4 regions of the Lacrimispora cavernae genome follow, and region 4 is predicted to be linked to each of the others. Evidence: a T-box and tRNA genes for the amino acid it is inferred to sense, from the RefSeq annotation. Region 4 holds a T-box; the other regions hold tRNA genes.
What was found. The T-box of region 4 lies ahead of leuS (leucine--tRNA ligase). A T-box ahead of a tRNA ligase gene usually reads a tRNA of that ligase, here a tRNA-Leu.
Positions count from the first base shown of each region.

Region 1: it has a tRNA-Leu gene. The T-box ahead of leuS (leucine--tRNA ligase) is inferred to sense a tRNA for this amino acid. The anticodon was not compared.
Region 2: it has a tRNA-Leu gene. The T-box ahead of leuS (leucine--tRNA ligase) is inferred to sense a tRNA for this amino acid. The anticodon was not compared.
Region 3: it has a tRNA-Leu gene. The T-box ahead of leuS (leucine--tRNA ligase) is inferred to sense a tRNA for this amino acid. The anticodon was not compared.

Region 1 is NZ_CP157940.1:1,148,696-1,156,610, reverse strand. It holds gene ABFV83_RS05510 (hypothetical protein) at 1-116, shown strand, start outside; gene ABFV83_RS05505 (hypothetical protein) at 360-1,004, opposite strand; gene ABFV83_RS05500 (hypothetical protein) at 1,190-1,465, shown strand; gene ABFV83_RS05495 (6-phosphofructokinase) at 1,876-3,093, shown strand; gene ABFV83_RS05490 (FAD-dependent oxidoreductase) at 3,140-3,523, opposite strand; gene ABFV83_RS05485 (sensor domain-containing diguanylate cyclase) at 3,782-5,425, shown strand; tRNA gene ABFV83_RS05480 (tRNA-Leu) at 5,538-5,621, opposite strand; gene ABFV83_RS05475 (MerR family transcriptional regulator) at 5,924-6,742, shown strand; gene ABFV83_RS05470 (peptidoglycan binding domain-containing protein) at 6,870-7,915, opposite strand, start outside.
Region 2 is NZ_CP157940.1:1,579,137-1,587,051, reverse strand. It holds gene ABFV83_RS07560 (sodium-dependent transporter) at 1-938, shown strand, start outside; gene upp (uracil phosphoribosyltransferase) at 1,017-1,646, opposite strand; gene ABFV83_RS07550 (hypothetical protein) at 2,192-3,034, opposite strand; tRNA gene ABFV83_RS07545 (tRNA-Leu) at 3,225-3,307, opposite strand; gene ABFV83_RS07540 (zf-HC2 domain-containing protein) at 3,442-3,789, shown strand; gene polA (DNA polymerase I) at 3,877-6,426, shown strand; gene coaE (dephospho-CoA kinase) at 6,534-7,103, shown strand; gene ABFV83_RS07525 (MBL fold metallo-hydrolase) at 7,169-7,915, shown strand, end outside.
Region 3 is NZ_CP157940.1:2,869,523-2,877,437, reverse strand. It holds gene ABFV83_RS13590 (NUDIX hydrolase) at 176-796, shown strand; gene ABFV83_RS13585 (peptide-methionine (S)-S-oxide reductase) at 905-1,378, opposite strand; tRNA gene ABFV83_RS13580 (tRNA-Leu) at 1,832-1,911, shown strand; rRNA gene ABFV83_RS13575 (16S ribosomal RNA) at 3,093-4,624, shown strand; rRNA gene rrf (5S ribosomal RNA) at 4,722-4,839, shown strand; tRNA gene ABFV83_RS13565 (tRNA-Ala) at 4,848-4,920, shown strand; rRNA gene ABFV83_RS13560 (23S ribosomal RNA) at 5,296-7,915, shown strand, end outside.
Region 4 is NZ_CP157940.1:1,856,171-1,864,085, reverse strand. It holds gene ABFV83_RS08825 (reverse transcriptase family protein) at 1-255, shown strand, start outside; gene ABFV83_RS08820 (hypothetical protein) at 236-490, shown strand; gene ABFV83_RS08815 (BadF/BadG/BcrA/BcrD ATPase family protein) at 512-1,432, shown strand; gene ABFV83_RS08810 (elongation factor G) at 1,585-3,687, shown strand; gene ABFV83_RS08805 (CPBP family intramembrane glutamic endopeptidase) at 3,951-4,865, shown strand; T-box leader at 4,912-5,155, shown strand; gene leuS (leucine--tRNA ligase) at 5,260-7,674, shown strand; gene ABFV83_RS08795 (hypothetical protein) at 7,747-7,915, opposite strand, start outside.

The sequences.
Region 1 (7,915 bases), 710 kb from region 4:
ATGGCAAATATGGAATTTGGGATTTAGATCTCGGGATAACCGAAATAATCGGTGAATACAGTTTGGATGAAAATAATCATTATATATATAAAGAATTATCCAAACAAGAAGAATGAAAAATAACTATACCACATAATGCATTTTTATGGACAAGTATTCTTGCTCTGACTTGTTGACTTCTAAGAGGGAGCATCTCAAAGTTTGTGTAGACCTTCAAACGCCACACTTCCATCTCCAGACGCAACAAAAAGCGCCATCTTTACAACAGCGCCTTTTTCATTATATACCACGATACTATTTTAACATATCATAAACGGAAAATATGGAAAAAGTAAATACTCTTTACTTCAAACTTATTATTAAGAATAATTCGCAACAAAATTAGATTTATACCATTGCATTCTTCTCAGAACTAAATCATCACTATATTCATTTTCAGTCCCAAACTTATCCCCTCTTTCATATAACAGACTATAAGCAGAAAATTTTGCCGAAATAATCAAACTTCCTCTAAGTAATCTAACAACATAACGAGAACTGTCACTGGGACGCTCATCCGAATATGGTTCAAAGCTATCATACTCAACTTCCCATAAATCCTCTGATACCTCATAATTTTCAAAACCACATTCATGTTCCAAACAAGAATCAACTTTTTCTAAATTCAATCTGAAATAACACCACTCGTAATCATTATCTATGTTCTCGAATATTATATTTTGGGGTTTGCAAATTTGATCACAGCCATTAAAATTCAATTCTATGAAACCATTATATTTTGACAAACTGGCTCCACATAATTGAAGACTGCCACCTTGGGGATAATACATGAAAGTTATTTCTTTACACGACCTGATTGTATTTAATACGTGAACAATTTCTTTTTGACTTTTCCATTCAGCGTGAACTGGAATATTATTAGAAAACAATGATCGTATTTTCTCTTCCCATTTCGGTAAATTCTCACTCCTTAATTTTATCTCTTGTTCAGAAAAATTTATCATAATTTGTCCTTTCGCAGCGCTTTTCTTTGCATACTTCTATTTTACTTTAACATATTGTTACTAAAAAGTTAAGCATTTTCAATGATATCAATCAGTTATATTCAAAGAATACTGTAAAGATTCATCCATAGGTATTACCAATCATTCAAAAGTATTACCATGAAGCCATTGGCATAGGCAGACCTATGTTGTTTGGAAGAACTCAAAAATTTCACGATTCGTATAGATACATTGAAAATTCATTTAGAAACTCTCTGTTGAAGATAGAATCCGAACTTGGCATTTGGGGCCATGTACTACATGACGGCAGGCATGCTTTTTCTACATTCGCAAAAGAATACGGTATTAATGAATATGCCAGGAAAAAATTTATGGGACATTCTATAAAAGATTTAACAGATAGAGTTTACACTCACATGGACATTGAATGGTTTAGAACAGAAATAGAAAAGCTTTTATAGTGTTGCATAGTTTGCTGTATAGCATGTTACCACCAGTGCGATTTTATAATCCTCTAATTTCATAATTATTCATTTATAATTGGCTATCATTACATAAATCAGCAGTTATCACTTACAATAAACTAATATTATTCATTCACAGTTTCTTCACAAGACGTACAAAATTTATTTACAGCTTCTACAAACTTTTTTCACATCTATGCTCTATACTTAAGACAGTAACAAGAAGAACTCCAATACTTGTTAAAATTAAAACTTTTTTTCATAACTGGCCGGTGGAAGTCACATTTCACCGGCTCCTCCCTTTTTATGGGCCATTTATTTCCCGAAATTACCGTTGCAAAGAAACTCTTTCTATTATAGAATAGGGAAGGTGCCAGTGGCATATGCAAACTTGGAGGATATTATACATGAAGAAAAATGCAATCGTAGGACAATCCGGCGGACCGACCGCTGTGATCAATGCAAGCCTTTACGGCGTCATCAAAGAAGGAATGGCTCATGAAGAAATCGGCCGGGTTTACGGGATGATCAATGGCATAGAAGGCTTCATGTCTGGTAATTATATGGATTTAACAGGTGACTTGACAGAAGAAGAACTGGAGCTTCTTAAATTAACACCTGCGGCTTATTTAGGCTCCTGCCGCTACAAACTCCCTGACGATCTGTCTTCTCCCTTTTATCCGGCTCTGTTCGAAAAATTCCGGGCTATGGATATCGGATATTTCTTTTATATCGGCGGTAATGATTCCATGGATACAGTAAGCAAGCTTTCCCGCTACGCAGACCATCATGGAAGCACCATCCGTTTCATTGGAATTCCCAAAACCATTGACAACGATTTGATTTTAACAGATCATACTCCCGGATACGGCAGTGCTGCCAAATATGTGGCCGATACCGTCCGTGAAATCGTTCTGGACGCTTCTGTCTATCAGCAAAAATCCGTCACCATCATCGAGTTGATGGGCCGCCATGCAGGCTGGCTCACCGCTGCCAGTGCGCTGGCCAGAAAATATGAGGGCGATAATCCCCTGCTTATCTACCTTCCAGAAACGGATTTTAATTTTGAACAGTTCGCATTAGATGTCAAAGCAGCCCTTAATAAACATAACTCCGTTATTATCTGTATCTCAGAAGGACTCTCCGATGCCCAGGGCAAATTCATATGTGAATATGCGGATGAAGTCCGTTTGGACACCTTTGGTCATAAAATGCTGACCGGAAGCGGTAAAATGCTGGAGAACTTTGTGCGTGACCGTTTCGGTGTAAAGGTCCGCTCCATTGAATTGAATGTAAGCCAGCGCTGCAGCGGCATGCTTGCTTCTGCAACCGACATAGAAGAATCCGTTCAGGCAGGCTCCGAAGGGGTGAAAACTGCTTTAAAAGGCATTACAGGCAGAATGATCGCCTTTTGCCGCACAGGAAATTCCCCCTATTCCATGGAATGCATCACCGTTGATGTCAATGAAGTGTGCAATCAGGAAAAGCGGTTCCCTGCCCAATGGATCTGCGGCAATGGCACAGATATCACCCCGGATTTTCTGGAATACGCCATACCGCTGATCCAGGGTGAGCCTCAAAGAAAGATGGAAAGCGGCAGACCCGTGTACCTTTACCGTAAATGATCACGATCTGCTTTTCAGGATCTTAAAATCCGTTCATTCATACGGGTCAAGAAAAGCGCCATGATCCTTTAAAAAAATTCTGAAGCTGTGCTGCGCCGATTGCGGCAATACCAATTCCCTGTTTTGCCGCAATCGCTGCAGCAGCACCTGCCCCTTCACTGATTGCCATCAGTATGGGCGTTACGCGGATCGCAGCACAGATTTGTATACGGGCAATGGCATCTTCAAACATTTTGTTCTGCAATAAATTGGATGCAGTCAATCGATAAGCACCGTTTATCTTACGGCTTTCCCGAATCCCGATATGCGGCCCTGTGGTAACAATAACCGCATTTTCAAATCCAGGGATGTATTTTCTCATAAAAACAACAATGGCATGTGCCTGTTTTCTGCCTTCTATCTCCGATTCCAGATCCTGCGGTCCTCCCATTCACGGCCCGTATGACGGTATGATAAAGCAGTTCAGCTCCAGCCTTCTTTAACCATGTTCTCCAGAACCAGTTTCATTCCTTCTGCTTCTCTAAATTGTCAAAATCCTCCAATCCATCGAGTCCGTTTCTGCTGGTATCCATCTATTTCCAAATGTTTACTATATTTATATCTTTTTGTGCATTTTTTGACAACATGCTTCATATATTCTTAATAAAGCCAATTTCTATTTTCATAGCACTTATGGGAGAAAGTGAAAATGAACGGAGAACCTTTTTTAGATCGCATTCCTTGCGGCATACTGAAGCTTAGAACCGACGAAAACTTTACCATTCTTTACTCCAATCAGGCTGTTAAAACATTGTTTCAATCGCCTGTTTCTCTTAAGGACATGGTATGTGAATCAGAATATGCAGAGCTTCTGACGGAAATACGCAGCCAGCTGACAGGCCAGGCAGCCAGCTTTGAGTTGGAATTCAAAGCAAAAATACAAAAAAGCTGCATCTGGTGTTCCTTACAACTGAATTATATCCCTGAGGAGGAAATATTGTACTGTGCGATCTCCGATATCACATGTATGAAAAAGTTCCAGGAACACTTACGGATCCGTGAAGAACAATACCGGCTGGCAAGTCAGCATTCCGGATCCCTTGTAAGCATATATGACATTCCTTCCAGAACCCTTTCCCCCTCGCCTGAATTTTCCAGAACTTTCCCCTTCCCCTACACCCTGCCGCTCTCTCCTGAATTCCTTATTGAAAATGGAATTGTACACAGAGAAAGTGTAATAGACTTTCTGGATTTTTATAATAATATGGAAAAGGGGATACCCGAGGGAAAATGCATTACACGGCTTAAAACAGGTACAGGTGATTATCACTGGTTTTCCACTCATTACTCACTGGTGTGCACTGAGGAGCAAAAGCCTCTCAGGGGAATCATATCCTACCAGGATATTACAGATCAGTATGAAAAAGAGCTGGCTTATCAAAAGTGGATGGAATACATGCGCGAGCAGAAAAGGGACTGCATCGGCTATTATGAATATAATTTAAAATTCGACTTATTTGAAGAAATCATTGGGGAAATGACACAGACCATGCCGGAATATGTCTCCAATTCCTTTTCCAGCATTATGACCTACATTGCAGAGAATCAAATTTTTGAGGAAGACCGGGAGATGTTTCTCAAATTCTTTAATAAAAATCAATTGCTCTACCACTTCTATCGGGGAAACCGGTCTTTACGGCTGGAGCACCGTCGTTTACGGCCCGACGGTAGCGTGTACTGGGGGCTGGGAATGGTGCAGATTGTTTCCGATCCCTATACCGATACGATTAAGGCATTTATCCTGATTAAGGATATTGACGCCTCCAAACGGGAAGCCCTGACGCTTCAGGAGCTTTCCAAACAGGATTCTCTGACCGGATTGCTAAACAGGGCAACTGCCATACATGCAATACGCAACACATTAAAAAACAGCCAGGGGCATCACATCCTTATTATGCTGGATATTGACCGCTTCAAGCAGCTTAATGATAATTACGGCCATCAGTTTGGGGATAAGGCCCTCCACCGGGCCGCCTCAAGGCTTAAATCGGCTTTAAGGCGTGATGACATCTTTGGACGGCTGGGAGGCGACGAATTTATCATATTATTAAAAGATGTGGCTTACAGCATGGATTTGTACGCACGGCTGGAAAATTTATGCAGCCTAATAGGCAGCGCTCTGGAACCGGAAGCGCATATTTCAGGCAGTCTGGGAACAGCGGCTTATCCGGAAGATGGGACCGTATTTGAGGAATTATATGAAAAGGCCGACATTGCTCTTTATCATGCAAAGAAACACGGCCGCAGCCAATATGCGGTTTACGAACCTGGCATGAGCATGACAAATTTATAAAAATACAGGGTGCTGCAAAAAATCATTGATTTTGCAGCACCCTGTATTTATGTTTTAACAATAAAACAAAAAATATCCTGCGGTGTTTTCCACAGGACATTTAAGCATCACATGCAGAAGAAGGGACTTGAACCCTCAAGGTATTGCTACCACACGGACCTGAACCGTGCGCGTCTGCCAATTCCGCCACTTCTGCTTTTCAATTGTGCAAATTGGTAAATCAATTCGCTCAATTATAGTACTATACTTTTTGCAAATAATCAAGTACTTTTTTTCTTTTTTATACTTTTCTTCTTTAAAGCAGTAATTGGTACAAATAATGCCTCTATCGATTCAACAATATAATATTGTAAAGTATAATATTGGCAATGCTTTTCCTCAAAATGTATCCATCCCTGGTGCCAAAAATAAAAATCCAAATCCCTATTGACTCTCACATTGTGATATACTCTATACTATAGTTGAGCTCAAAAAACACATATATGTGAGGTAATAAAAATGCTGAAAATAGGTGATTTTTCAAAACTGTCAAGGATCAGTATACGGATGCTGCGGCATTACGATGATATCGGCCTGCTAGTGCCGAAAACCACAGATAGCTTTACCGGCTACCGTTACTATGGGGAGGATCAGCTGCCGGTTGCAGGCAGAATCAGCTCCCTGAAGGATATGGGATTTGGCCTCGCCACAATTGGAGAAATCCTGAAGAATTACGATAATCCCCAGGCACTGGCTGATTTTCTGGCCGTAAAGCAGGCTGAGGTTTTTGCGGAAGCCGAAGAAACAGGCCGGCGTTTGCTGCTCCTTGACACAGCCATCAAACGGCTGAGAAAGGATGATACTGCTATGAATTATAATGTTACATTAAAGAATCTGCCAGAGCGCTATGTTGCCAGTGTACGACAGGTGATTCCCGCCTACGATCAGGAAGGAATCTTGTGGAACCTAATGATGACAGAAACAGCTCCACAGCAGCTGCAGCCCGCCGACAATTGCTGCAGCCTTGCAATCTTCCATGACGAGGGGTATAAAGACAGCGACATGGATGTGGAAATCCAATTCACAGTAAAAGGAAGCTATCAGGACACAGAACACGTTGTATTTAAAACAATGCCTGTGGTGGAAATTGCCTCGGCAACTTACAAAGGCAGCTACGATCAGCTCACCGCTGTGAATCGTGCGGTGGCAAATTGGGTAAATGATAATGGCTATGAATTTAACGGAGCTATGTTCTGCATCTATCATGTCAGCCCGGCTCAAACCCGGAACCCTGACGAACTAGTGACCGAGGTTTGCTATCCTGTTAAAAAGAAATAATGATTATAACAGCAAGAAACCGTTTGCAACCTGCAAGCGGTTTTCTGCTATACCGGTTTTCCATAATTAATTAGTTTTCTTTCTAAGGACCAGGCCCTTTGGTTTTAATTGAAGCCGCTTTGGCTTCCTACTCTTTATAGCTGATAAACGGAGTTCCTTCACCGATTTGCTCAAAAATTATTTTTGCCAAATAAAATGGGGCATTTACGCAGCCATGGCTTCCATTCCTTTTATAGATCTCACCTCCGAAGGAACGCCTCCACCTGGCGTCATGAACCCCTATATTCCCATAAAAGGGCATCCAGTATGTCACCGGGGCCTGATAACCGGGGCCTGATAAGACCGCATCTTTTTGTTTATAATTAAGCATATTGGTCCCGGTCACAGTTGAATTTCCAGTATTGGGATTTCCGGTTACCACAGGACCATGGATGATCAATTTTCCATCTTTATAAAACCATAAATGCTGTTTGGTTATATTGATTTCCACATAGGTATTGCCTATTTCATTTTCAGACCTGAACAATGCCCTTTGTGCATATACTGGTTCCCGGATAAGTATCTGACCATTTTTTATGTTTTCCAGCAGTGCTTCCGTTTCAGCCTTCTGATCAATTTTCCAGCCATAAAGCCCGCCCTGTACCTCTATAATTTTCCCTGTGGAGGTCTTAAAATTTCTTGCAATTCCGACCGTATCATATTTTTCCCCTAATTCTTTCACATATTTCTTTACCTCGGGCCGGTCTAACTTCACATCCAGATCATCATCTACGCTGAGCCATTTGTGTATCATATTTCCGTCTAATTGTTCTTTTAAGTTGTCGAAGCTATAGGTAACACTGGTAGTTACGTACTTATCCAGGAGTTTCTTGGTTTCAAACGCTTTGTCAGAAATTAAAGTGTATTGGGGATTTTCGTAACAATGTTTTTCATTCAAATCCAAGGTAGTCTCTCCCATCAAAATTCCCGACCGGATGGCTATGTATAATCGGTCTTTCCGGACAATATTCCCATATACTTCTTCTACCAGTTCATATGAGCCGCCAGAATACTTAAAATCCACATTTCGCGGCTCAATTCTGAGGTTATTAATGCAATGTAAATTATTTATTTTATCTTCCAGAGCTGTTTCATTATAAAAAAATACCCCTCCGGTATATTCTTCATGATTTC
Region 2 (7,915 bases), 280 kb from region 4:
TGATGAATACGGATGCAAAGGAATACTTTTCCGGCATGACAGGAAAATTCGGCAGTGTGCCCTGGCATTTTCTTGTGGTGGTCATTACTGTAGCAGTACTGACAGGGGGCGTTTTAAAGGGCATTGAAAAAGTGAATGCAATCATGATGCCGTCTTTTTTTATTTTGTTTGCGATCATTGCAATACGGGTGTTTTTTCTTCCAGGCTCTCTGGCCGGCTATGAATATCTGCTGGTTCCCAGGTGGGAGTACTTACTGAAGCCGGAAACCTGGGTGATGGCCATGGGACAGGCATTCTTTTCCTTATCCATTACAGGCTCCGGAATGGTCATTTACGGAAGCTATCTGGATAAAAAGGAGGATATTCCCAAGGCAGCCCTTACTACCGCGCTACTTGATACAATTGCAGCGCTTTTGGCTGGTTTTGCCATTATTCCGGCGGTCTTTGCCTTCCAGATGGATCCTGCAAGCGGTCCTCCCCTTATGTTCATCACAGTCCCAAAGGTATTTTCCATGATTCCGGCAGGAAGATGGGTGGCAGTGCTGTTTTTCCTCTCTGTGTTGTTTGCCGGGGTGACTTCTTTGGTAAACATGCTTGAGGTGTGCTCGGAGGCTGTTCAGACCCACCTTCACTTGTCCCGTAAAAAGTCCATTTTCCTGGTAGGGGCCGCAGTATTTATTCCCGGGCTTTTCATAGAATATGAGCCGTATATGGGATTCTTTATGGATTTGATAACAATATACGTAGTTCCTTTTGGTGCTGTTTTATGCTCCATCATGATTTACTGGGTTTTAAAAGACGGCAGGATCATGGAAGAATTAAACAGGGGACGGAAGAAGCCTTTAGGGGCAGCTTATCTTTTTACTGCAAAATTCGTTTATGTTTTTCTTGCTGCATTGGTGTTTGCACTTAGCATTCTATATAAAGGAATCGGATAAAAATATCTAAAAGAAACGCGCATGAAGCGGCTTAATATGCCAAATCAATGCGCGTTTTTTGAATTTCTTTTTTGTCTGCTATTTTGTACCGAAGATTCTATCCCCTGCATCACCAAGGCCAGGACAGATATAGGCGTTTTCATTTAACTGGCGGTCCAGATGTCCGATGTAGATCTGTATGTCCGGATGTGCCTCACGAAGCTTCTCTAAGCCTTCTGGAGCAGCGATAATGGCCATGAACTTGATATTCCTTCCGCCGTGCTGTTTAATGAAATCCACAGCAGCGATTGCGGAACCTCCGGTTGCCAGCATGGGATCGGTGACAACAATGGTTCTCTGCTCAATAGGGCTTGGCAGCTTACAGTAGTATTCGTGAGGTTCATGGGTAACTTCATCACGATAAAGGCCGATGTGGCCCACTTTTGCGGAGGGAACCAAGGCCAGGATTCCGTTGACCATGCCCAGTCCTGCACGAAGAATAGGAACGACAGCCATTTTTTTACCGGCAATCATAGGAGTCATGCAGGTCTCAATGGGAGTTTCCACCTCTACATCCTGCAAGGGGAGATCTCTTAAAGCTTCAAATCCCATCAGCATTGCAATCTCTTCGATGAGAGCGCGGAACTCATTGGTTCCTGTCCTCTTATCTCTTAAAATAGAGATCTTGTGCTGAATAAGCGGGTGGGTAAAAACAGTTACATTGTCCATTGAAAAGTCCATAATAGTTTTAAATCCTTTCTTTATTCTCTTAGTGTATCAGGAGTTTCCGGCGATATGGGGTTCCTAAGAACTCCGATTATGACTGCTGGAAACAGACCTGAAATGTTTCATGAAATGGGGCTTGCTTTAACATTAAGTTCTCCAAGCTGTGGGAATCCAAGTCAAAATACCGCAAAAATAATTCCACCCTGTGCTAAAGGCCGATTTCCTGGGATCACGGTTCCTTCCGGTCGGATAACTGCGGTAGCAGCGGCCGGAAAAGCGAAGGAGGAACCAGGGAATACAGGAACCTTAAATTTAGTACAGCAGTGGAATACTAAGGCGCCAACACTTAAAGAAAATAATGCCGGCGATGGAATGAAGCTTATCAGTAAGGGTATGCACGGCAGCGCCGGATATAGGGAACAGGTGCTGGATGCTGAGCGGATAATCCCGGGTTGTCAGTTTTTCGTTGTTACTCATTATTCTACCCCATTTCTTTTTATTTTCCGTCCTATTTTATCAAAGAAAGGGGTAAAAGGCAACTATTTTTCCTATTTTGTCTCAGGAGTATATTTTATCAGCGCAAAATCCCCCAGGCTGTGAGGAACTGGAATGGAAATAATAATGGTGCCGTGATCTTCATAGCTGAAGGATTCCGGAAAAGCAGGAGTGGAGTCTGAGGATACTGATTCCATGGGAAAATCCGCTTGTTTGAACATTGTCGCATATGTTTCCTGACTTGTTTGAGCAAGGAAAGGAATTAAGGCTTCTGTAAGTTCAGGAGAGGCATCGTAGAACTGGCAGTCATCGGAACGGATGTATTCAGCCAGCACATTTGGATCGGCATAATCTTTGAGTCTTATATTCTTTGCCTGAGATATATCAACTGTGTTGGTAAAAAACACATTGACCGGATGAGCTGCTCCAGCCCCGGAAATAAGTCCGGTGTATATGGCAGTGATCCGCTTCCTGTCTACGGAGTTTACCTTGGCTGTAACAGAAAGGCTGTCCTTTTCTTTGTTGATGGAATAGGCCTTTAATATCTTCAGGGCATTGCTTTTTAACAGAGAGTTGATTTTTTCCTCTGCTGCGCTATCCTCCAAACCAGAGATAGCAGGATATTCAATGGAAACATTTCCTTCCTTATAGGTGTGCAGGACAGCAGTGATGCCGGAGGAAGAAGTGCTGTTGTTTGTTTCCATTTGCTGAGCCTGATTATCAGGGTTTTCGATTTTTACAGGCTCTGATGCTTCCGTGGCAGAGGGCTCGGATTCTCCGTCCGCAGCGGCAGAGGTGCCTGGCAAATTGGTCTTAACATAATTCTTTTGTCCGCAGCCGCTTAAAATCAGGGCGCAGATGATGAAAAGGGCTGGGATAACTGTGCTTCGTTTCATAGGATTACCTTCCTTCATTTTTGCGGATTTTTTACAGTATATCACAAATATTGGGGCTGTGGCCGGGATTTTCCCCGAATTAAGAAAAAAATAGGAAATTATTGGAAATGGGTGCTGCCAGACAGAGAAAAGGCCCTGGAAATCTGATTTTCTCAGATCTCCAGAGCCTTGCTCCCTGCCAAGGGTGTAGTGCCGGCAGTGGGACTTGAACCCACACGATGTTGCCATCAACGGATTTTGAGTCCGCCTCGTCTGCCATTCCGACATGCCGGCATTTCCTTACAACGCTCATTATTTTATCATAGGATTTTCCATTTGGCAAGTGTTTTTTTGTGATTATTAAATTGAAAATGAACAAAATATATTGTATGATAGACAGAAGATGTATTTAAGGAGGTGTCAGGACCATGACATGTAAGGAAGTAGAACGTCTGGTCATGCCATACATCAATGATGAACTGACGGACGACGAACTGGGGGAATTCCTGGAACATTTGGAGTCCTGTCCGGATTGCCGGGAAGAGCTGGAAATATACTTTACTGTGGATGTGGGAATCAGGGAGCTGGATTCTGAAACGGGGAATTATAATATAAAAGGAGCGCTGGAGTCAGCCATAGAACAGTCCAGACAAAGGCTTCAGGTCATTCGATGTATTAAAATCGCCAGGTATGCGGTAGCTACGGTCAGCGCAATGGCGCTGATTTTTACAGTCCTTCTGCAATGCCGGATCTGGATGCAGTGGGGCTTACTATGATGGGAAAATGTACCCTGCGGGTATACCTTTACGCCCGATATAGCGGGGCGAACTTTGCCCAAAAAGCGTGGGCAGGAAAGAGGAAACATGAGCAGAAAAAAGATAGTATTAGTAGATGGAAGCAGTATGCTAAGGAACGCCTTTTATGGACTTCCTTCCAATGGAGCGAAAGGTATTCAAAGCCTGATCATGAAGCTTTTGGAGGCAAAAGAAGCGGACTACCTGGCTGTTGCCTTTGATTCTGAAACAGAAGGTAAAAAGGAATCATATAAAAATACAGCAGTGTACGAAGGGCTTTTAAAGGAGGACGAGGGGTTAAGGGAAACGCTGCTTACCCTGGATATTTCTGTTCTTAAAAAGGAAGGATATACTTCAACCGATATTTTGGCTTCATTGGCAAAACGGTGCCAGGAGGAAGATGGGGAAGTCGTGATTCTGTCTGATGAGCGAACGCTTTTACAGGCAGTAGAAGAACATGTGACCCTTAAGCTTCCTGCTGTCGGGGAAGAGGGACTGGAGTTTAAATCCTATTCCCCAGAGCTTGTACGGGAAGAATTTGGCCTGGAGCCAGAGGCTCTTGCAGGTGTTTTTGCACTGGCAGGAGAATGGGGAATCGGTGAGAAAACTGCCTGTCAGCTGATAAGGGAACATCACAGCGTTGAAAATATTTATAATCATATAGAAGCAATAGAATCCCAGAGAATCCGGGAAGCACTTACCGGGAATCAGGAAGCAGTAAGGCGGAAGGAAGCTCTTACTGCCCTTCGCAGGGATTGCGATATCCGCCTGGATTATACGAAAACCCTTGAACAGGCGGAGATTCAAAAAATTATTGATATGGATTTCGTTCCGGCCTCTTTTCCGGGAGAAGAGGAGGAACCGTCCCTGGAATCAGGCTTCTATGCAGTTACAGACCTTTCAGAGGCTGAGTCCATATTCTTAAAGTGCGCAGCCGGCAGCCGGCTGGGGCTGCAGCTGGTGGTTGAGGACAAGGCCGTATCAGCCCTGTCTCTTTGCCTCAGTGAGACAGAAGTGTACTGCTTTATCCCTCAGGGAACTCTTGAGCCGGAATACCTGGCAGAGAAAGCAGAGGAGATCTGTAAAAGGGCAGGGCAGACAACTGTCATTCATTTAAAGAGCCAGCTTGCGTTTTTAAAGCTTATGCCGGAAAGCCCGGTATTTGATGCGGGCGTTGCCGGATATCTGCTAAATCCGTTAAAGGATTCCTATGAATACAATGATCTGGCGGAGGATTACCTGGACCTTTCCATCCCATCCAAAACAGAGCTTTTGGGAAAAGGCTCTGTTAAGTACGCGCTGGAGGAAAACAGGGAAAAGGCTGTTTCCTGCATCTGTTATATGTCCTATGTGGCCTTTAAATGTCATGACCTGCTTTGTGAGTCACTTAAAAAGGCAGCCATGGATAAGCTGTTCTATGAAATTGAAATGCCTTTGATTTACAGCCTGTTTCATATGGAGGAAGCAGGAATCCGTGTGGAAAGGGAACGCCTGAAAGAATATGGCGACCGCTTAAAGGTCCGTATTGCAGAATTGGAGCAGAAGATATATGAAGAAACGGGAGAAACCTTTAACATCAATTCTCCCAAGCAGCTGGGAGAGGTACTTTTTGACCATATGAAGATTCCGGGAGGAAAAAAGACAAAAACCGGTTATTCAACAGCAGCGGATGTATTGGAAAAGCTGGCATCTGACTGGCCTGCGGTCAACTTAATCCTGGATTACAGACAGCTGACCAAATTAAATTCCACTTACGCAGACGGGCTGGCAGCCTACATTGGTCCGGATGAGCGGATTCACGGAACCTTTAACCAGACGATCACAGCTACAGGAAGAATCAGCAGTACGGAACCTAATTTACAGAATATTCCGGTCCGAATGGAGCTGGGAAGGGAAATCAGAAAGGTTTTCGTGCCTCAGGAGGGCTGCCTGTTTGTTGATGCGGACTATTCCCAGATTGAACTGAGAGTGCTGGCTCATATGTCAGGAGACCAGCGCCTGATCGGGGCCTACCGTCAGGCGGAGGATATCCATGCCATCACGGCTTCCCAGGTGTTTCATGTTCCCCTTGATGAGGTGACTCCTCTTCAGCGAAGGAACGCAAAGGCTGTAAACTTCGGTATTGTATATGGAATCAGTTCCTTTGGATTGAGTGAGGGCTTAAGCATCACCAGAAAAGAGGCTTCGGAATACATCAGCAAATATTTTGAAACCTATCCGGGAGTGAAATCATTTTTAGATGGTCTTGTGGCTGAGGCAAAAGAACAGGGCTATGCGGTCAGCATGTTTGGCAGACGCCGTCCCGTTCCTGAACTGAAATCCTCCAACTTCATGCAGCGCTCTTTTGGGGAACGGGTTGCCATGAATTCTCCCATTCAGGGCACTGCGGCAGACATTATCAAGATAGCCATGATCCGTGTGGACAATGCCCTGAAAAAACAGGGATTAAAATCCCGGATCGTCCTGCAGGTTCACGATGAACTTCTCATTGAAGCATATCAGGATGAGGTTGATAAAGTAAAAGAGCTTCTGGTGGAAGAAATGAAGCATGCGGCAGAGCTTGCAGTATCCCTTGAGGTGGAGGCTAATGTAGGGGATTCCTGGTTTGATGCAAAGTAAAATATCTTTCAGACTTCTACAAGGTATTTTATGGGCTGTCGCCGGATAGGTAAGGAGCCTTGTCCGGCGGGGCGTTGCCTTCATGAGAATAAAGGGTTGGTGTTAGGATGAGAGTGATTGGATTGACCGGAGGGATCGGAGCCGGAAAAAGCCTGGTTCTTTCTATTTTAAAGGAGGAATACGGTGCGGAAGTGATCAAAGCGGATGAATTAGCCCATGAGCTGATGGAGCCGGGAAAAGAAGGGTATCTGGCTGTGACAGAAGCTCTGGGGGAGGGCCTTCTAAATTCCGATGGAACCATTGACCGTAAAGCCCTGGCCACACGTATTTTTCAGGATGACAGGGCAAGGAAAACCGTGGATGACATCATTCACCCTATGGTATGGAAAACCATAAGGGATAAAATTTCTGCTTCCCAAGCAGAGCTTATTGTGGTAGAATTTGCAATTATGAATGAAAAAATGGATGACAGCTGGGAGGAGATGTGGTACGTTCGTGCGTCAATGGAGAACAGGATCCGCCGTTTGGCGGAAAACAGGGGCTATACGAGGGAGCATTCGGAACGCATCATAGCGAGTCAGGCCTCTGAATCGGAGTTTTTAAAACGCTGTACGCGGGTGATTGAAAATGACGGTTCCATGGAAGATGTGAAAAGCCAACTGGCTGAAATATTGTAAAGCAGAGGAAAACACCCTGCGGGTATACCATTATCCCCGGAAAGCAGGGCTGAAAAGAGGAAAGAATGAGATTGGTAAGTATTGCAAGCGGAAGCAGCGGAAACTGCATTTATGTGGGCTCTGATTCCACACATATCCTGGTGGATGCCGGGATAAGCAACAAACGGATCCAGCAGGGATTAAATGAGATAGGAATAAAGGGTAGTGAACTTACCGGAATCGTCATTACCCATGAACATTCCGACCATACAAAAGGGCTTGGAGTCCTTGCCAGAAAATATGGGGTTCCTATTTATGGGACAAGAGAGACCCTGGAAGAGATATCAAAACAGAAGTATCTGGGGGAATATCCCAGGGAGTTATTTTGTGCCATCAGGCCTGACGTGGATTTTAATGTGGGGGATCTGGAAGTCAAGCCCTTTTCCATTGACCATGATGCGTCAAATCCGGTGGCTTACAGGATCCAGCATGACCACAAGTCTGTTGCGGTTGCCACGGATATGGGACATTACGACCAGTATATTATCGAGCATCTTCAGGGACTTGATGCAGTGCTTTTAGAATCCAATCACGATGTGAATATGCTGCAGGCAGGACCCTATCCCTACTATCTGAAACGCCGGATCCTGGGAGATCACGGACACCTTTCCAATGAGAATGCGGGGCGGCTTTTGTGCTGTATTCTCCATGATAATTTAAAAAAGGTACTGCTGGGCCATTTAAGCAAGGAGAATAATTATGAAGAGCTTGCTTATGAGACCGTAAGGCTGGAGATCACAGAAGGAGATAATCCATATAAAGCATCGGATTTT
Region 3 (7,915 bases), 1.0 Mb from region 4:
AAGTTAACAGGGGCGGTAATAACAGCCTTCTTTTTCTGATATTTCCGTAACCGCCATTTTGCGGTTTTTCCCATTGTTTTACCGGCTGTGACTGCGGAGGGACTGAAAAGATAATCTTGATAGTTATGAGTTAGTAAGATAATATATTATTTATGAAGGACTGGGAAAGGAAAGAATTATGGAAGATAAAAAGTGGCTTGAATGGGCGGTTGAATTGCAGGCAATTGCACAGGCTGGACTGTATTATACGAAGGATTGCTTTGACCAGGAACGGTATGAGAGGATCCGGGAGATTTCGGCTGAAATAATCAGCAGGCAATCAGAAATGCCTGTTAAAAAGGTCAAAGATTTATTTTGTTGTGAAACAGGATATCAAACTCCCAAGATAGATTCCAGGGCTGCTATTTTTAAGGACAACAGGATTCTCCTGGTAAAAGAAGCCGATGGAAAATGGTCATTGCCAGGAGGCTGGGTCGATGTGAATTTATCGGTAAAAGAGAATATCATAAAAGAAGTCATGGAAGAAGCCGGTCTCAATGTCAAGGTCGAAAAAGTCATTGCTGTGCAGGACAGAGAAAAACATAATCTTCCTGCCTATGCCTATAAGGTTTGTAAAATTTTCATACAGTGTTCCGTTCTTGGCGGTTCATTTAAAGCAAATAATGAGACTACAGACAGCCGGTATTTTTCACTGGAAGAATTACCGCCCCTTGCTACGGAAAAGAACAATGCAGAACAAATAAAAATGTGTTTTCAGGCTTTTTCGGAACGAGACTGGAAAACAATTCTGGATTAGGTATCCGGCAGGTGACTGCAGTGAAATTATTAGGCTGCTGACCATAATATTAGGTCAGCAGCCTTTTTGATCCCAAAACAAGCTTCATATTATGCTTATAACAGTAAGTTATGAATATTTATGTAATAAATTTTTAGGAATATGACAATAGTCATTAGGGCACCTATCTAACCTATCTTGATGTTCATCTGCACTTTTAACGTAATTCATTAGCGGAAGAACTTCCACTGCAATTTTGTCCCTATCTGCTCTTTCTGTTATATAATTCTTGGCATCTTCCAAATGTCGAGGCACTTTACTATATACCCCTGTGCGGTATTTTTCTCCTACATCATTACCTTGTTTATTCACACTGTAAGGATCTATAATCTCAAAAAAATAATCCATTAGTTGAGAAACAGTTACTATTTCAGGGTCAAATTCTGTTTTTACGCATTCAGCATAACCATCATACCCGCCTTCGAGAGTATTTGAATAACCATTTGCTCGTCCTGCTTGAGTATTAATAACACCTTTTAGTGTTTTGATAAATGCTTGTACACCCCATAGACAGCCACCTGCAAAATATATTGTTTCAACCATAGTATTTACCTGTTTTCTTTCATCAAATATAAATAACTTTCATGAGTAGAATACCACCATACTTACTAACTATCAATCAATATTAATTTTCCAATGTGCAGTAATACTTTAAATCCTAATTCAGTCCAAAAGATGGGTGATTTATATAAGTCGATCTTTGAGTAAAAAGAATTTGATTAAATATGATATTATTAAAGTGCTGGGATAATTGGTGACGGTATGAAGGAGACTTAGCCTTATTATAGAAGATATACGTTTAAATGTTTGTGCTGATTATTTTAAGTGAGCCTGTAATAGTAAAATTGTGGCGGTAGTTTTTATGAGAGTGGAGCCTGACTATGAAAATTTTATGGAATCTCTTTGCATGAGCTTTTGTTTTATATTTGTCTTGGAAAAATGACTCCTTTTTCTTGACAATTTTACAGTCAAATGGTATCATCTATGTTGTTGTCAGCGGGTATGGCGGAATTGGCAGACGCGCCAGATTTAGGTTCTGGTGGGAGACCGTGCAGGTTCAAGTCCTGTTACCCGCATGATTCTACTTTGATGAAAATACCGGAGTTCCTTGTAAATACAGGGGGGCTCCGGTATTTTGTTTTTTCGGCAATGCTTCTGATTCCTTGCCGTGTTACATTTTCAAGAATCATAATTATGAATTTAAATAATATTAATCGTAAAGAACTCATATTTATCCTCAATGCAACTTTAATGCCGGTCGGAACAAATCTTACCATATGCGGCTATCGACTGGTATACATGGCAGTCTTTGACGAGTATAATGCAGTCTTCCATCTTTCAAGCTTGCCCGTGGAGTGAGCAGCATCAGTTTCGGCATCAAAAGTTCGGCCAACGGGATCGATGTTTAACAGATATTCAAAGAACTTATATTCATTAAAAGTTATGGCTGAGGAAATGAGCATGAAGAATAAGACTGCATAGCCTTTCATCGTTTGAAAAACCACTAAAAGACGCTTGATATAAGGAAGACTCTCAGAAGCACAAACAAATGGCGCAGGTATAATGTTGAAAATGATTTATCTAATTGGACGATATTAAATACGCAAAGATGAATATACAGGCATTTAAACTCTGTAATATAGAAGAAAAACATTGATATGTACCATATTGTATTATATTTCGACTTTGCAATATAATGTTTAAAATATTAATTTGAAAAATTTCAAATTAAATGTTGACTTTTGTCAAATGCTTTGGTATGATATAACTCGCCGCTGAAAACGGCGGCAAATTTCTTCTAAAACACATCGATGAACGATGAAAAAAGTTTTGAAGAAAATTCAAAAAAAGATTGACAGAAACAACCAGTTATGATATCCTATAAAAGTTGCTGCTGAGACAGCGGCACAGGAAAAAGCACTTTGAAAACAGAAGATTGAACAGTATGTAAAACCCTGAAAATTCTAATAAAATAAGTCATGTTTGATGGCTTTGAATGAGAAAATTTCAGAACGAATACAAGCAATTGTATACGAACCAAACAACAAGTAAAACGGGAAATAAATTAGCTAGTTAGTTGATTTTGACCCCGGATTGAACCGAATGGCAAGTCCAAGCGGTACGCTCATGAAGCTTTGCTTCATTCGCTACCATTTGCTTCGCAAATGTTCGGAGATTCGCAAAAAAGTCCTTATGAAAGCGAGCTTTCAACAGACTTTTCTACAAATCACCGGCCGCTTTCAAAGACTATCTGCTTAAATTTGAGAGTTCGATCCTGGCTCAGGATGAACGCTGGCGGCGTGCTTAACACATGCAAGTCGAGCGAAGCGATTTTAAGGAAGTTTTCGGACGGAATTAAAATTGACTGAGCGGCGGACGGGTGAGTAACGCGTGGGTAACCTGCCTCATACAGGGGGATAACAGTTGGAAACGGCTGCTAATACCGCATAAGCACACAGTGCCGCATGGTACGGTGTGAAAAACTCCGGTGGTATGAGATGGACCCGCGTCTGATTAGGTAGTTGGTGAGGTAACGGCCCACCAAGCCGACGATCAGTAGCCGACCTGAGAGGGTGACCGGCCACATTGGGACTGAGACACGGCCCAAACTCCTACGGGAGGCAGCAGTGGGGAATATTGGACAATGGGGGAAACCCTGATCCAGCGACGCCGCGTGAGTGAAGAAGTATTTCGGTATGTAAAGCTCTATCAGCAGGGAAGAAAATGACGGTACCTGACTAAGAAGCCCCGGCTAACTACGTGCCAGCAGCCGCGGTAATACGTAGGGGGCAAGCGTTATCCGGATTTACTGGGTGTAAAGGGAGCGTAGACGGCAATGCAAGTCTGGAGTGAAAGCCCGGGGCTCAACCCCGGGACTGCTTTGGAAACTGTGTTGCTAGAGTGCAGGAGAGGTAAGTGGAATTCCTAGTGTAGCGGTGAAATGCGTAGATATTAGGAGGAACACCAGTGGCGAAGGCGGCTTACTGGACTGTAACTGACGTTGAGGCTCGAAAGCGTGGGGAGCAAACAGGATTAGATACCCTGGTAGTCCACGCCGTAAACGATGAATACTAGGTGTTGGGGAGCAAAGCTCTTCGGTGCCGCCGCTAACGCAATAAGTATTCCACCTGGGGAGTACGTTCGCAAGAATGAAACTCAAAGGAATTGACGGGGACCCGCACAAGCGGTGGAGCATGTGGTTTAATTCGAAGCAACGCGAAGAACCTTACCAAGTCTTGACATCGGAATGACCGGTCCGTAACGGGGCCTTCCCTACGGGGCATTCCAGACAGGTGGTGCATGGTTGTCGTCAGCTCGTGTCGTGAGATGTTGGGTTAAGTCCCGCAACGAGCGCAACCCTTATCCTTAGTAGCCAGCAGGTAGAGCTGGGCACTCTGGGGAGACTGCCAGGGATAACCTGGAGGAAGGTGGGGATGACGTCAAATCATCATGCCCCTTATGATTTGGGCTACACACGTGCTACAATGGCGTAAACAAAGGGAAGCAAAGGAGCGATCTTAAGCAAACCCCAAAAATAACGTCTCAGTTCGGATTGTAGTCTGCAACTCGACTACATGAAGCTGGAATCGCTAGTAATCGCGGATCAGAATGCCGCGGTGAATACGTTCCCGGGTCTTGTACACACCGCCCGTCACACCATGGGAGTTGGTAACGCCCGAAGTCAGTGACCCAACCGTAAGGAGGGAGCTGCCGAAGGCGGGACTGATAACTGGGGTGAAGTCGTAACAAGGTAGCCGTATCGGAAGGTGCGGCTGGATCACCTCCTTTCTAAGGAAGAAGAAGTAAGGGTTTTATATACTGTTGAGTCTTTGGTTTTCAAAGAAATAAAAAAGAATAATAGAAACACCAAGAAAGACAAAAGATTTCTGGTGCCGATGCGCTTAGGGGAGACACCCGTTCCCATCCCGAACACGATGGTTAAGACTTAAGCGGCCGATGGTACTATGCTGGAGACGGCATGGGAGAGCAGGTGGGTGCCAGATTACTTTATGGGGGTGTAGCTCAGTTGGGAGAGCACCTGCCTTGCAAGCAGGGGGTCAAGAGTTCGAATCTCTCCATCTCCATTTGGTGTAGTTACGAAGGTGTACTTCGAAAAGCTGACGCTTTTCTCAGTCACGGCGTTCCACGCCTATACAATGAAATACAAAACTGCTTATGAAAGCAAGCTTTCAACACAGTTTTCCATTCCATTGTGCACGCTTCTGATTGCATCACGCATGTACCTTGAAAACCACATATTGAAATATATCTAGATAAAGTTTTTATATGTCAAAGTATAAAGACAATATCAAGACATCCGAGGTGTTACATCTAACGATGTAACCAAACAAAACTCGTTAAAGTAACCGTAACGTACGGTGAAATAACAACCTAAGACCAGAGATACAACGCTATGTATCTTAGATTAGTAGCCCGCACCCGCAGGTGAACATCGAATTGGTTAAGCTATAAAGAGCACAGGGTGGATGCCTTGGCACTAAGAGCCGATGAAAGACGTGATAAGCTGCGAAAAGCTTCGGGGAGGAGCAAATATCCTTTGATCCGGAGATATCTGAATGGGGAAACCCAGCTGAGCAAACCTCAGTTGTCGTATGGTGAATAAATAGCCATACGTCGGGAACCCGGGGAACTGAAACATCTAAGTACCCGGAGGAAAAGAAAGAAAACTCGATTTCCAAAGTAGCGGCGAGCGAAATGGAAGGAGCCTAAACCAGTATGCGTGCATACTGGGGTTATGGACTGCAATAAGTGAGACGATTTGTTACCAGAACGGTCCTGGAAAGACCGGCCATAGAAAGTGAAAGCCTTGTATGGGAAAGCAATAGTCAGCGAGCAGGATCCAAAGTACCACGAGACACGAGAAACCTTGTGGGAATTCGGGGGGACCACCCCCCAAGGCTAAATACTACTTAGTGACCGATAGCGCATAGTACTGTGAAGGAAAGGTGAAAAGGACCCCGGGAGGGGAGTGAAAGAGAACCTGAAACCCTGTGTTTACAAGCTGTGGAACCACGTTAAAGGTGGAACCGCGTACTTTTTGTAGAACGGTCCGGCGAGTTACCGTTACTGGCAAGGTTAAGCACTTAAGGTGTGGAGCCGAAGGGAAACCAAGTCTTAATAGGGCGAATGAGTCAGTAAAGGTAGACCCGAAACCGGGTGATCTACCCATGTCCAGGTTGAAGTTTCCGTAAAAGGAAATGGAGGACCGAACGCACATCCGTTGAAAAGGGTGGCGATGAGGTGTGGGTAGGGGAGAAATTCCAATCGAACCCGGAGATAGCTGGTTCTCCTCGAAATAGCTTTAGGGCTAGCCTCGTATTAGTCTGCCGGAGGTAGAGCACTGAATTTCCTAGGGGGCGTCAAAGCTTACCAAAGAATATCAAACTCCGAATGCCGGCCAGATGATGTACGGGAGTCAGACTGCACGAGATAAGTTGGGTAGTCAAAAGGGAAAGAGCCCAGACCACCAGCTAAGGTCCCAAAGTGCGTGTTAAGTGGAAAAGGATGTGGGATTTCACAGACAACTAGGATGTTGGCTTAGAAGCAGCCACACATTCAAAGAGTGCGTAATAGCTCACTAGTCGAGAGGTCCTGCGCCGAAAATGTCCGGGGCTGAAACACGACACCGAAGCTGTGGAATGTGTATTTATACACATTGGTAGAGGAGCATTCTTAACGCACAGAAGCATTACCGTAAGGAGATGTGGAGTGTTAAGAAGAGAGAATGCCGGAATGAGTAGCGAGATGGAGGTGAGAATCCTCCAGGCCGAATATCTAAGGTTTCCAGAGTAAAGCTGATCTGCTCTGGGTAAGTCGGGGCCTAAGGCGAGGTCGAAAGACGTAGTCGATGGACAACAGGTTGAAATTCCTGTACCGCATATCATCAGAACTGTGGGGACACAGAACCGAAGAAGAACCCGGGAATGAAAAGACCGGGGCAAGCACTAGACTGGCTGGGAAGGCAAATCCGCCCAGCAACAGGAAGGTGTGACGCGTACCGAACATAAGTAGGGAAGTCTTTGTAGGGGCTGTCAAGAAAAGCCGCTATTGTGTGATATGTGCCCGTACCGTAAACCGACACAGGTGGATGAGGAGAGAATCCTAAGGCCGGCGGGAGAAGCATTGTTAAGGAACTCGGCAAAATGACCCCGTAACTTCGGGATAAGGGGTGCCTGGGAAACCAGGCCGCAGAGAATAGGCTCAAGCAACTGTTTAGCAAAAACACAGGTCTATGCAAAACCGAAAGGTGAGGTATATGGGCTGACGCCTGCCCGGTGCTGGAAGGTTACGAGGAGGGGTTAGCGGCAACGCGAAGCTCTGAATTTAAGCCCCAGTAAACGGCGGCCGTAACTATAACGGTCCTAAGGTAGCGAAATTCCTTGTCGGGTAAGTTCCGACCCGCACGAAAGGCGTAATGATTTGAGCGCTGTCTCAACAATGCACCCGGTGAAATTGAAATACCAGTGAAGATGCTGGTTACCTGCGCCAGGACGGAAAGACCCCATGGAGCTTTACTCCAGCTTGATACTGGGATTCGGTACTGCATGTACAGGATAGGTGGGAGGCTATGAAGCAGGGACGCCAGTCTCTGTGGAGCCGATGTTGGGATACCACCCTTGCGGTATTGGATTTCTAACCTGCAGCCATGACCTGGCTGGGGGACAATGTCAGGCGGGGAGTTTGACTGGGGCGGTCGCCTCCGAAAGGGTATCGGAGGCGCTCAAAGGTTCCCTCAGAATGGACGGAAACCATTCGAAGAGTGCAAAGGCATAAGGGAGCTTGACTGCGACACCGACGGGTGGAGCAGGTAGGAAACTAGGACTTAGTGATCCGGTGGTATAAAGTGGGATTGCCATCGCTCAACGGATAAAAGCTACCCTGGGGATAACAGGCTTATCACTCCCAAGAGTTCACATCGACGGAGTGGTTTGGCACCTCGATGTCGGCTCATCGCATCCTGGGGCTGTAGTAGGTCCCAAGGGTTGGGCTGTTCGCCCATTAAAGCGGTACGCGAGCTGGGTTCAGAACGTCGTGAGACAGTTCGGTCCCTATCCGGCG
Region 4 (7,915 bases):
ATCGTGGTCAATGAGAAACTACAGGTTTCGGGGGATTACAGAAGAAAGCTGCGGCAGGAGATTTTTTACTGCCTGAAATACGGGGTAAAGTCCCACCTGGAGAGGAGCAAAAGTGATTTGCGGGTTCCGGAGAGTCAGTATCTTGTTTCTCTTATAGGAAGAATACAGTATGTCCTTTTGATAAATCCTGAGGATCAGTGGTTTAAAGAAGCGGAGCAAAAGCTTTTGGCTGTACTTGGCAGGAAATCAGAATGATCGAAGAAGCCTTAACAGGGAATCAGAGACTTATGTAAGCTTTATGGAGCGTTTTTACAAAATGCCCTTAAAGGCTGAACGTCCACAGATTCTGGAACGGGTCATGGGATTTGATTGTTCCATAGAAAAAATGGAAAATTACCCGTGCAGCACCTCGCAGCAAATTTCGTTAAAAAACCATCTTCTGGAAGGGAAGGAGATGTTTACTACGGCAGGTTTTCTGCCATGGAAGTAAAACTATAAGGAGGAAAGTATCATGAAAGGATATTATGCAGGATTGGATATTGGTGGAACTAACGGGCGGCTAAAAATCTGTGATCCGGATGGGGCTGTACTTGGAGAATTTACGGCACCGGGATGCAGCCTCAATACGGATGGAATAGAAAAAAGCCGGCTTCGATACCGTAGTCTGGTGCTCCCGGCGCTTGATGAGTTAAAACTGGATCCCGGCTGTTGTCTGGGGATTTGTGTAGCAGCCAGCGGGATCGATTCTCCGTCAGATGAGCATGATTGTAAGTCCAGCTTTGAAGAGATGGGATTTCCTCATGAAAGGCTTCTGGTGTTAAATGACTGCCAGGTGTTCCTTCACATGACGGAAGAACCGGCCCTGGTAGTCATCTCAGGGACTGGTTCGATATGCTTTGGGAGAGATAAAAAAGGAAGTATATACCGGACCGGCGGCTGGAACCACATCATCAGCGATGAGGGAAGTGGGTTTGATATGGGCTTAAAAGTCTTAAAAGCAGTAGGAGATGAGCTGTCCGGACGAATCAAATGTCCCGTTCTCACACCTCTTATTATAGAGAAAACAGGGCTTGATTCGCTGGAAAAAATAGACGATTTTATCAACGCCAATCTTATGGAAAAGTCGGAGATCGCCAGACTATCCTTATTTGCATTTCAGGCAGCTTCCCAGGGCGATCGTGAAGCCATCCGCATTCACCGGGAATGCGGGGCGGCTTTGTGGGGACTTATCCGGGATACCTTTGCCAAGATGGATTTAAAGAGTCCGGCGGATAAGCTAAACCTTTGGCTCTGGGGCAGTGTTCTGGTTAAAAATGATATGATCCACAGTATAGTGGAAGAGAAAGTCCGGGAAGGGATGCCGGGTACTGAGATCGGGATACCAAAGATGAGTGCCCTGGATACGGCACTTAAGGCGGCCAGATCACTGTAATAAAAGAAGGGAGGGCTTGCCTCTCTTTTCTTTTGCGTAATTGGAAAAATGTGTAAAAAATATTTGTGCAAATTGCACCTTTTGCTTGCAATTATACGACATTTTTAGTAAAATATCCTTATAGACTTAAATACCGAACAGGAGGAATGTTTATGAACGTGTATGGAACCAAACAGATCCGTAACGTCGCCTTACTTGGGCACGGGGGCGCCGGTAAAACCACCCTGGCAGAAGCTATGGCGTTGATTACCGGAGCCATCAGCAGAATGGGAAAAATTACCGATGGCAATACCATCAGCGATTATGACAAAGAAGAGATCAAGAGACAGTTCTCCATCTCTACTACCCTGATTCCTTTGGAGTATAAAGGAGAGGATGGACCGATCAAGATCAATCTGCTTGATACTCCCGGATATTTTGATTTTGTTGGCGAGGTTGAAGAAGCCATCAGTGTTGCGGATGCAGCAGTAATAGTTGTAAATTGTAAGGCAGGTATTGAAGTTGGAACATTAAAAGCGTGGGAACTGTGCGAAAAGTACAAGTTACCCAGACTTTTCTTTGTGACAAATATGGATGACGATCATGCAAGTTTCCGTGAATTGTTATTAAAGCTTGATAAAGAATTCGGAAGAAAGATAGCGCCGTTCCACCTCCCCATTCGTGAAAACGAAAAGTTCGTAGGTTTTGTTAATGTTGTAAAGATGGCAGGCCGGCGTTTTACCGTTAATAGTGATTATGAAGAATGTGAGATTCCTGAATATAGCCAGAAGAACCTGGGAATTGCCCGTGAAGCTCTTATGGAGGCCGTGGCGGAAACCAGCGAGGAATATATGGAGCGCTATTTCTCCGGTGACGAGTTCACCATTGATGAGATTTCTTCTGCTCTTCGGGAACATGTGATAAAAGGAAACATTGTTCCGGTCATGCTGGGATCCGGAATCAACGCCCAGGGCGCCAAGATGGTGCTTCAGGCCATAGATAAGTATTTTCCATCCCCCGATTACTTTGAGTGCATCGGCGTGGATGTTTCCACAGGGGAGCGCTTTACAGCCCAATATAACGATCATGTATCCCTGTCTGCCCGTGTATTTAAGACCATTGTGGACCCGTTTATCGGAAAGTATTCCCTGCTTAAGATTTGTACCGGCACCTTAAAGCCTGATTCCGCTATTTTTAACGTGAATAAGGACACAGAGGAAAAAGTCGGAAAGCTTTACGTTTTAAGAGGAAAGGATGCCATCGAAGTTACGGAATTAAAGGCAGGAGATATCGGAGCAGTGTCAAAGCTCAACGTGACCCAGACCGGTGATACCATTGCCCTCCGTTCTGCTCCCATCGTATATCATAAGCCGGAGATATCCACTCCATATACGTATATGCGTTATAAAACCAAGACAAAAGGCGACGATGATAAGGTTTCAACTGCTCTTGCAAAGCTGACGGAAGAGGATTGGACCTTAAAGGTAGTCAATGATACGGAAAACCGCCAGTCTCTCCTTTATGCCATTGGTGACCAGCAGCTTGATGTGGTTGTAAGCAAGCTTTTAAACCGCTATAAGGTTGACATTGAACTGAGCAAACCTAAATTTGCTTTCCGGGAGACCCTTCGTAAGAAAGTGGAAGTCCAGGGCAAGTATAAGAAGCAGTCCGGCGGACACGGACAGTACGGTGACGTTAAGATGAGCTTTGAGCCGTCCGGTGATCTGGAAACTCCTTATGTATTTGATGAATGCGTATTTGGCGGGGCTGTGCCGAGAAATTATTTCCCGGCAGTTGAAAAGGGTATTGCAGAGTGCGTCTTAAAAGGACCTCTTGCCGCTTACCCGGTAGTGGGATTAAAGGCTACGCTGACCGACGGCTCTTACCATCCGGTAGACTCCTCGGAGCTTGCCTTTAAGATGGCTGCGACCCTTGCTTTTAAAAAGGGATTTATGGATGCCAATCCGGTTCTGCTTGAACCCATTGCTTCCCTTAAGGTTACGGTCCCGGATAAATTCACCGGAGATGTTATGGGAGATTTAAACCGCAGAAGAGGCCGTGTTCTGGGAATGAATTCCAACCACAATGGAAAGCAGATCATTGAGGCGGATGTACCTATGTCCGAACTGTTCGGCTATAATACAGATCTTCGTTCTATGACCGGAGGCATTGGAACCTATGAGTATGAATTCAGCCGCTATGAACTGGCTCCAGGAGATGTTCAGAAGAGAGAAATAGAGGAGCGGGCTTCCAAGATTGACAGAGTAGAATCTTAAAAGACAGGAAAGACCCGGAGGGGCAGGTATTTTACCGAGCTTCTTCCGGGTCTTTTTTATATTATAGAAAGTGCGTCCTATGATATAAAAACTCTTCGGGATGCGCACCCCGTCATAAGGAAATATGGCTGAAAAAGCAAACGCGCTTCGGCGCGGGAGCCTGCAAAGCAGATTCTTATTTCGTCAGAATGTGGGTTCTGGAATAATTGCGCTTTTCTCTGATCTGTGATAAACTGATACCTACTGGCAGGAGGTATGAAATTGTGGAAGATAAAAGAAATGCGTGGAAAGCATTTACAAGAGTGGGCATCGGTTACGGAGCATTCCTCCTTGTGACGCTTGTGATACAGCTTGAGATAGGGGTCATTGCTCTTGCATTGTCCAGGATTGGAATAGAAATAACCTTTGGTAACTGGTATATGTTGATTGTATCCCTGGCTAATTACGTTGTGGGAGGAATTGTTGCCTATATCATTGTGAAGGATATGCCGGTTTTATGCAGGCCCCAGGTACAAAAGGCCAGGGCAGGAATGCTTGTTTCTGGATTTTTGATCTGCATGAGCGCCCTGTTTTTCGGAAATCTCATTGGCCGGGCCCTTATGGCCATTGTAAGCACCCTTTTGGGAAAGCCTATGATCAACCCGGTAGAGGAGGTGATGAAGGGCTTAAGCACCTGGGCGATTTTTCTCACCATGGTAATAATGGCTCCTGTTTGTGAGGAGATTTTGTTTCGCAAAATTTTGATCGACCGGATCCGGCTTTATGGAGACAAGGCGGCGATCCTGGTATCAAGTGTTGTCTTTGCCCTGAGTCATGGGAATTTCTATCAGTTCTTTTATGCGTTTGGAATTGGCCTGGTGTTTGCATATATTTATATTAAGACGGGAAGACTTCGCTATACCATTATTTTTCACATGGCAATCAATTTTCTCGGCTCTGTTGTGGCGCTTAAAATCGGAGAGAATCTGATGCTGACGATAGGCTATTCCATATTTATGCTTGGAGCAGTTTTTGCCGGAACCGCTTTGTTTTTTACCAGTCAAAAAAAACTGGTGTTCCATCCGGGGCCTGTGGAGACCTGGGGCAAAGGGGCTTTTAAAGTACTTTTTTTAAATCTTGGAATGATCCTGTTTTTTGCGGTTTCTGCCGTAACCTTTGTTATTTCGGAGATTTCGTAAAAGACGGTTGACACATTTCGCCAATTATGTTACATTTGTAGTTAGCAAAAATACTTTGATTAGGAGTAGTAAGCTGTCTGAAACATACAGAGAGCCGGCGGAGGGTGGAAGCCGGTTGGGGATGGCGGCTGAACTGGCCTTTGAGTAGCGTGCTGAAGGAAGCTTCTGTGTAGGCATTGCCGGTGTCCCGACCGTTAAAGCGGGCGGATATGCTTTGCCATATCCAGTGAGAGCATACGAACCTTGTATGAAATAGAGTGGTACCACGCGGTAGATCCTGCGTCTCTATGGCCGTTTTAACGGTCGGAGGCGCATTTTTTATTTTTACGGCCAATGAGCCAGATAACACATTTGAAACAGGGAGAATCCCTTTTGCAAAAGGAGGAAATTTGTTATGGCAGCATCCTACAACCACAGCGCCATTGAGAAAAGGTGGCGTGAGAACTGGGCAAAGAACCCCATCAATGTTGACGATGGGAAGAAAGAGAAATACTACTGTCTGGATATGTTCCCATATCCGTCAGGCAGCGGCCTTCATGTAGGCCACTGGAGAGGTTACGTAATCTCCGATGTGTGGAGCAGATATCAGATTTTAAAGGGACATTATGTGATTCATCCCATGGGTTGGGATGCCTTCGGCCTTCCTGCAGAGAATTACGCCATCAAAATGGGAGTTCATCCTGCAAAATCAACAGCGGAAAACGTAGCGAACATCAAGCGTCAGATCAATGAGATCGCAGCCGTCTATGACTGGGATATGGAAGTTAACACCACGGATCCCGGGTTTTATAAATGGACCCAGTGGATTTTTGTTCAGATGTTTAAAAAGGGACTGGCCTATGAGAAGGAATTCCCTATCAACTGGTGCCCATCCTGTAAGACAGGACTTGCAAACGAAGAAGTGGTAAACGGCTGCTGTGAGCGCTGCGGAACCAGTGTTACAAAGAAAAATTTAAGACAGTGGATGTTAAAAATTACTGCTTATGCAGACCGTCTGTTAAATGATCTGGATAAGCTTGACTGGCCGGAAAAGGTCAAGAAGATGCAGTCGGAATGGATTGGAAAATCCTATGGAGCCGAGGTCGATTTTAAGGTGGACGGAAGAGAAGAGAGCATCACAGTCTATACCACCAGACCTGATACCTTATACGGGGCTACCTTTATGGTACTTGCGCCGGAGCACGCTCTTGCCGCTGGCCTCGCTACCCTTGAAAATAAAGAAGCCGTTGAGAAATATATCTACGATGCTTCCATGAAATCAAACGTGGACCGCCTTCAGGATAAGGAAAAGACCGGCGTATTCACCGGCAGCTATGCGGTAAATCCTTTAAGCGGTGCCAAGGTACCCATCTGGCTGTCCGATTATGTGCTTGCTGATTACGGTACCGGTGCCATCATGTGCGTGCCGGCCCATGATGACAGGGACTTTGAGTTTGCGACGAAGTTCAACATTCCTATTATCCAGGTTATCTCAAAGGATGGCAAGGAAATCGAAAACATGACAGAAGCCTACACGGATGCCAGCGGAACCATGATCAATTCCGGTGAGTGGAACGGAATGGAATCCTCCATCCTTAAAAAAGAGGCTCCTGCAATGATCGAGTCAAGAGGCCTTGGAAAGAAAACCGTAAACTTTAAGCTTCGTGACTGGGTATTTTCCAGACAGCGCTACTGGGGAGAGCCTATTCCTATTATCCACTGTCCGCACTGCGGCAACGTACCGGTTCCGGAAGACCAGCTTCCTCTTACCCTTCCGGAAGTAGAAAGCTACCAGCCTACCGGTACGGGAGAATCTCCACTGGCAGATATTGAGGAATGGGTGAATACCACATGTCCGGTGTGCGGCGCTCCTGCTAAGAGAGAGACCAACACCATGCCTCAGTGGGCCGGTTCCTCCTGGTATTTCCTCCGCTATGTGGACAGCCAAAACGAAAATGAACTGGTATCCAAGGAAAAAGCGAAAAAGTATCTTCCCGTGGATATGTATATCGGCGGCGTGGAGCATGCTGTACTTCATCTTCTGTATTCCCGTTTCTATACCAAGTTTTTAAACGACATCGGTGTGGTAGACTTTGATGAGCCATTTACCAAGCTGTTCAATCAGGGTATGATCAACGGAAAAAATGGAATCAAAATGAGCAAGTCAAAGGGAAATGTGGTATCTCCCGATGATCTGGTGCGTGACTATGGCTGCGATGCTCTCCGTATGTATGAGCTCTTCGTAGGGCCGCCGGAGTTAGATGCAGAGTGGGATGACAGAGGAATCGAAGGCGTCAGCCGTTTCTTACACCGCTTCTGGAATCTGGTTGTGGAAAGCAGCAATAAGGATGTGGAAGCTACCAGGGAAATGCTTCGTCTGCGCAGCAAGCTGATTTTTGATATTGAACAGCGTTTCAACCAGTTTAACTTAAATACGGTAATTTCTGGATTCATGGAATATAACAATAAACTGATCGATCTGGCTAAAAAGACCGGCGGCATTGACAAAGAAACTTTAAAGGCTTTTGTGGTTTTGGTTGCGCCTTTTGCTCCTCATATTGGCGAGGAGCTGTGGCAGCAGCTTGGCGGCGTGACTTCCGTATTCCACGCACAGTGGCCGGAATGCGATGAAGAGGCCATGAAGGATGATGAGATCGAGGTTGCAGTCCAGGTAAACGGAAAGACCAGAGCAGTGGTAAAGCTTCCTGCAGGCGTATCAAAGGAAGAGGCCATTGAAGCAGGTAAGGCTTTGATCCCGGATAAGATAACCGGAACGATTGTTAAGGAAATCTATGTTCCTGGAAGAATTGTGAATATTGTTTGCAAATAATTTTTGACTGCTTGCGCAAAGTAAGGACATTATGGCGGAGCCCCACTGGTATCGCCCATAATGTCCTTATTATCATTTTGTATTGCGCTTCATGAAATTTTTAGATAGCATCCGCATGGTCTCTATTCGCTTCCGCTCGTTAGCACTCATGTTTGCGCTCATAATGGAGATGAGAAGGTCGGTTTCTTCATCATTAAATTGAATGCCTTTGCGGCTTGCTTCCGCATTTAAGTTTAGAAGG